2 regions of the Pediococcus claussenii ATCC BAA-344 genome follow, and region 2 is predicted to be linked to the other one. Evidence: predicted binding sites of a transcription regulator. Region 2 holds the regulator's gene; the other holds the start of a gene.
The links. Region 2 encodes HrcA, which represses chaperone genes, less so after heat shock. Its sites were predicted from a motif close to TTAGCACTCNNNNNNNNNGAGTGCTAA; they were not measured.
Positions count from the first base shown of each region.

Region 1: a site for HrcA is predicted at 1,635-1,661, ahead of groES (co-chaperone GroES). Genes of this name have one in related genera too.

Region 1 covers NC_016605.1:510,908-514,340, reverse strand. Annotated here, with positions in the region: gene groL (chaperonin GroEL) at 1-1,293, opposite strand, end outside; gene groES (co-chaperone GroES) at 1,320-1,604, opposite strand; gene PECL_RS02425 (CPBP family intramembrane glutamic endopeptidase) at 1,788-2,444, shown strand; gene PECL_RS02420 (serine hydrolase domain-containing protein) at 2,550-3,433, opposite strand, start outside.
Region 2 covers NC_016605.1:975,163-978,595, forward strand. Annotated here, with positions in the region: gene dnaK (molecular chaperone DnaK) at 1-1,010, opposite strand, end outside; gene grpE (nucleotide exchange factor GrpE) at 1,034-1,633, opposite strand; gene hrcA (heat-inducible transcriptional repressor HrcA) at 1,623-2,666, opposite strand; gene ribF (riboflavin biosynthesis protein RibF) at 2,764-3,433, opposite strand, start outside.

The sequences.
Region 1 (3,433 bases), 460 kb from region 2:
GCCAGTAGCATCAATATCATCTAGTGCGGGAATGACATTAATTAAAGCAGTACCACCACCAGAAACGAATCCTTCATCTACTGCTGCACGAGTAGCATTTAATGCATCTTCAATACGATACTTCTTTTCTTTAAGCTCTGTTTCAGTTGCAGCACCAACACGAACCACAGCAACGCCACCTGCGAGTTTAGCCAAACGTTCTTGCAACTTTTCCTTATCAAAGTCTGATGTCGTTTCAGCAATTTGTTGCTTCAACGTTGTAACACGCTCAGCAATTTGTTCCTTACTTCCAGCGCCTTCAACAACTGTTGTATCATCCTTAGTTACTGTAACTTTATTAGCTTGTCCAAGTTGTTCAATTGTTGCATCCTTCAAATTCAAGCCAAGATCATCCGTAATTACAGTACCACCAGTTAAGATAGCAATATCCTCAAGCTGATCTTTGCGACGATCTCCAAAACCAGGAGCTTTAACGGCAACTACATTGAATGTTCCACGCATCTTATTCAATACCAAAGTTGGTAGTGCTTCACCAGTAATATCATCCGCAATAATTAATAGTGAACGACTTTGCTCAACAACCGACTGAAGCAAAGGTAAAATATCTTGAATGTTACTAATCTTTTTATCTGTAATTAAGATATAAGGATTGTCAAGGTCAGCTTCCATCTTATCATTATCAGTTACCATGTATTGTGACATGTATCCACGATCAAATTGCATACCTTCAACAACGTCTAAACTTGTGTCAACACCACGCGATTCTTCAATCGTAATAACACCATCATTGCCAACCTTTTCCATAGCATCTGCAATTAACTTACCGACTTCTGGATTAGCTGATGAAATTGAAGCGATCTGTGCAATGTCATCCTTTGTCTTAACTTCGTGTGACATTTTGTGTAATGCTTCAACCGCTTTACTTGTTGCTTTTTCAATTCCACGACGAATACCAACAGGATTTGCACCTGCGGTAACATTCTTCATACCTTCATTAACAATTGCTTGGGTCAAAACCGTTGCAGTTGTTGTTCCGTCACCAGCAATGTCATTTGTCTTTGATGCAACCTCAGAAACCAACTTAGCTCCCATATTTTCGAAATGGTCTTCTAACTCGATTGCCTTTGCAATTGTTACACCATCATTAGTAATTGTTGGTGAACCATATGATTGTTCGAGAACCACGTTACGACCCTTTGGACCGATTGTTGATTTAACTGTGTCAGCAAGTTGATCGACACCTTTTAACATTTTTGTACGAGCATCTTCTGAAAATTTAATCTCTTTAGCCATCTTAAAAAATTCCTCCCCAATAGTAATTAGTCGATTACGGCAATTAAATCTTTTTCGTGTACTACTAAGTACTTATTATTTTCAAATGTTACTTCTGTTCCTGAATATTTGTCGTAAATAACCGTATCACCTGTTTTAACGCTCATTGGTAGTTTTTCACCATTATCAAGAACCAAACCGTCACCAACAGCAACTACTTTACCAGTTTGCGATTTCTCTTTAGCATTACTTGCTAAAACAATTCCACCAACAGTTTGTTCCTCTTCTTCTTTTACTTCTAAAACAACGCGATCACCTAAAGGTTTTAACACGTCAATCCCTCCAGTACTAAGTTTTTATTTTTAGCACTCAAACACCTCAAGTGCTAACTACAATGACCACTATAATCATTATTAGAACAGAATGCAAGTATTTTTGACCATTATTAACCAAACTATCACGGTAAGCCTCTACTATGTTATACTGACATGCATAATAAAGGAGATTAATGTAATATGAAACTTTCAAAAAGCTCGCTTCTAATTTTAATTACGTATTTCTTTATCTTTTTTCTTCCCTCAATTTTAATTTCTTTTTTCAATCTTGGAAAATATTATATTCCCATCCAAACTCTGGATTATTTACTAGGCGCGGTTCTACTGTCCACGATTGCTCTTCAAACTACCGAATTAAATTCAATAGAATATGGACGTAAGCCGTTCATTAATGCTATTTTTTGGGGTGTAATCGGACTTGGCTTAATTCTACTTCTTCAATTTATAATCAATCTTCTTACTATTGCTTCTGGAGCTAGCACTACTTCTCAGAATACTCAAACATTATTGACACTTGCTAAAACCAACTCATTCTTTATATTTGCAATCACAATTGGCGCTCCAATCATGGAAGAATTAGTCTTTAGAAAGGTTTTGTTTGGTAATCTAAGTAATCTTCTAGGGTGGAATAATACTAACCTTGGTTTAGTTATAACCGCATTGATATCAAGCCTGGCTTTTGCATTCATGCATTCAGACGGCCACATAATACTTTATGCTTCGATCGGATTGCTCTTTTGTTGGCTGTATAATCGAACAGGGCGTATTCAAACATCGATGATTACCCATATGCTAATGAATTCTTTAATTGCCATTAGTGCAATATTTATGAAATAACAGATATTATAAAGTTTTCCATTTCACAATTTAAAATAAAAACGCCTTAAACTTAATTCCGAGCCATACTAAAATGGTTTCAGAAATAAGCCTAAGGCGTTTTTTTTATTCAACTACTTTTAAAATTTCATTCAGTAACTTTTTACGATCTTCTTCATCCTCGATAAAACTTGTCATACAAACCAAGCCTTGGCGTTTTGCAATATCAAAAGCAATCACCCCGGTCGGACTTTGCATGTAGAACAGTCCCTTATTTGAGCGTGATCTCCGCCAGCCAAGTGACTGTCCATCCTCATCAAACTTCTGTAAAAGGGTAAAAATCTGAGGATCCAATATTTCCTTACCTTGATAATTACCGCGTTGCAACATCATTTCAACAAAGACGGTTAAATCGTTCAATGTTGAAAACAAGCCGGAATAACCACTTTCACCATTCAGAATTAATCCTTGGTAGTCTTCAACTTGACCTTGAATTTGCCCTCTTTTGGCGTCTTTTCGAGTTGGCACAAAGCGAATTTTTGGTCGATTTAAATTATAACCAGTGTTAGTCATAGCTAAGGGATATAAAATATGGTCTTGAACACTTCGATCAATTGAACCGTCAGTTGATCGAATAATCAACCCCAGTAGAATCATATTGAGCGGCGAATGTTGGACATGATCTCCTGGTTTGAAATCGAGATCAATATCATATAAAACATTTACAAATTCAAGTCCTGTCATATTTGATGCACTTGGAATTTGTACTGGTAAACCGCTTTGTTGCGATAACAAATGCCAGATATTAATTTCTGCATGGGAGAAGCCTGGTAAGTATTTAACAACCGGATCCCGAAAACCAATCTCTCGAATGGCAAGTAACTGAAAAATACGAGTAGTAGTGGCTACACTCTGTGTCAAACTGCCCAAATCGTAGATCATTGAAGGATCCAACGCAATATTTAACTCATCATCACCTTGAACACCTTCAAAACGCATCTCGATCTCTT
Region 2 (3,433 bases):
GAATGGTTTGGTTCTTTACCCGTCCAATTTTTAACAGCTTCCTGAACGGCTGGAATACGTGTTGAACCACCGTTTAAAATAACTTCATCAATATCAGAAGCTGACAATCCGGCATCCTTCAAAGCATTGTCGACTGGTGTCTTTGTACGGGCAACTAAGTCTGAAGTCATTTGATCAAACTGCGCACGGCTTAGTGTTTTTTCCAAATGAAGTGGTCCGTTTTCACCAGCCGAAATAAATGGCAAGCTAATTTGAGCCTCAGTAACACCCGAGAGATCCTTCTTAGCTTTTTCAGCGGCATCCTTCAAGCGTTGAAGTGCCATCTTGTCTTTGCCTAAATCAATTCCATTTTCTTTCTTAAACTCATCTACTAACCAATCAATAATCTTTTGATCAAAATCATCACCACCAAGATTGGTGTCACCATTAGTTGAAAGTACTTGGAATACGCCATCGCCTAATTCAAGGACAGAAACATCAAAAGTACCACCACCGAGGTCATAAACCAAGATTTTTTCATCCTTATCAGTTTGGTCCAGCCCGTACGCAAGTGAAGCTGCAGTAGGTTCGTTAATAATTCGCTTTACATCTAAACCGGCAATCTTACCAGCATCTTTAGTAGCCTGACGCTGAGCATCATTGAAATACGCAGGAACAGTAATAACTGCCTGATCAACCTCTTCGCCTAAATAGTCTTCTGCAAATCCTCGAATATATCCTAAAATCATTGCAGAAACTTCTTGTGGTGTATAAGACTTACCATCAACAGTTACTTTGTATCCTTCTTCACCCATGTGACGTTTAATCGATGCAATTGTATCTGGATTTGTTATTGCTTGTCGTTTTGCCACCTCCCCAACTTGTGTTTCTCCATTTTTAAATGAAACAACTGAAGGAGTTGTACGGGCACCTTCTGGATTAGTAATAATCTTTGGCTTATCACCCTCCATAACTGCAACAGCAGAATTTGTAGTACCTAAATCAATACCAATAATCTTGTTACTTGCCATTTCAAAATTACCTCATTTTTTTATTATTGAGCGACGACAACCATCGCAGGTCTTAAAACACGATCTTTTAGCTTGTACCCTTTTTGAAGAACCTGCACAACCGTATCTGTTGCATATTCTTTTGACTTTTCAACAGTTTGCACTGCCTGCTCTTCATTAGGATCAAAAATAGAGCCAACTGTACCAATTTCTTTAATACCATTTTCAGTTAAAGCATTAGCCAGATGGTTTTGGACCATTTCGATTCCCTTTTTCAATTGAGTACCATTTTCATCAGTTACCTCAATTAATAATGCCCTTTCCAAATTATCCATCACTGGCAAAATGGATTTAGCTAATTTTTGACCATCATACTTAACTAAATTCGCTTGCTCTTTCTCGTTTCGACGTTGCATATTAACAATCTCAGCCTGAGCACGCATGTATTTGTCATTTATCTCATCAAGTTGCGACTGTAATTCTGAATCAGCCTCATTATTTTTTTTAGCTTCATCGGAGTCGTCTTGCACAACTTTATCGGTATCTGATGATTCATCACGGTCAGCCACCACTGTTTTTTCTTCTGATACTTCTGAATCTTTTATATCATCCTTATCAGCCACAAAATCACTCCTAACTTCCATCTAAGTTTTTATAATACTCTAACATTTTGCTAGATAGTTGTGCTCTAAAAACATCAACGATTCCGAGCATCTTAGAATATTGCATACTAGTTGGTCCAAGTATGGCAATTAACCCTTGCCCATATGTCCCAATATCATACGAAGCAGTAATTAAACTATAATCCTGTAAAACAGAGTCACTAATCTCATTACCAATTCTAACATTAACTCCGTGCTCATCATTTGACAGTAAATCAGACAACGCATCTTGTGTATTAAGAATACCAAATACTTTACGTACTGATTCTAAATTCTTGGGGTCAGAAAAGTTCAAAATATTCAACTTTCCCCCCACAAAGAACTGATCTTCAGCATTGCGACTAATCATATCTGAAAAAACATCAACAACTCCGAGCTTATTATGCAAATATTTACTGAGTATTACAGGTAAATCCGAATGAATTAATTGATAGGCCTGAGCTAAGCTTTTGCCAACCAATCTATCGTTCATAAGATGAACAACCTTTTCAAGCTCCTCACCTTGTAATTCTGGAGGTATTGAAAACTGCTGAGTTGAGGCTTCACCATTGCTGGTTGCTAAGATTAACATCACGCGACTTGAGCCTAAGGGAACAAGTCTAAATCCATCAATCGTCGTTGCAACCTGATTAGGTTTTAAAGATAATGCCGTATAATTAGTCATTTGTGATAACATATCTGCGGAGATTTTTACGATATCATCGATACGTCTAAAACTCTGGTCAAACGAACTCTTTATTGTTGCAAGTTCACTCTGATCGGCCGATACCGGTCTCATTAAATGATCAACATAGTATCGATATCCCTCTCTGGATGGAACCCTCCCAGACGAAGAATGCGTTTTTTCAATTAACCCAGCTTCTTCAAGCTTAACCATATCGTTTCTAATCGTGGCTGAACTTACATGAATCGGAAGAGTATCCACTAATGCCTTCGATCCAACTGGTTGGCCATTCTCCGTATATTTACGAACAATCAACTCTAAAATCATCAATTCACGTTTAGTTAGCGTAATTCAATCACCTCTTTTAGCACTTCAATATATTGAGTGCTAAATTACAATGATTAATATACAAAATTTTTCATCAAATGTCAAACTTGGTCAAATTACTTTAGATCTTTTTAAAAAATGACCTAGTTGCCACCTCATCTTTTTGCAATTGATTCACTAACTCCTCTGCACTGGTAAACATTTCTTCTCCACGAATTCGGTTATACCATTTGATATCAACCTCTTCACCATAAATTTCGCGTTTAAAATCTAAAATATTTATTTCGGTTGTAACTTTTCGATTTTTTCCAAAAGTTACATTTTTCCCAACCGAAGCCATACCTTGATACCACTCAGATCCAATTTTTATTTCTACAACATATATTCCAATTCCTAATACGACTTGATTTTCGCTTGAAATAATATTGGCGGTTGGATAACCTAATGTTCTTCCTCTTGCCTCACCATGTACCACAATACCGTGTGTTTCAAAAGGGTAGCCCAATAATACATTTGCTTCATCAATATTTCCAATTGCAATTAAGGATCTAATCCGACTCGAACTAGCTTTTTCTCCATCAACTTTTAATTTTTTAACTTTCACAACATCAAAACGACCTCGGGAAAGTGTTGGCAAAATATCCATATTTGCCTTATCAATTGGTCCAAACGTATAATCGAATCCAGCAACTACAATTTCAGCATTAAGTCCTACAATGTAATTATCAATAAATTGATTGGCCGATTGGTTTGCAAAAGATGAAGTAAAATCCGCTACATATAAGATATTT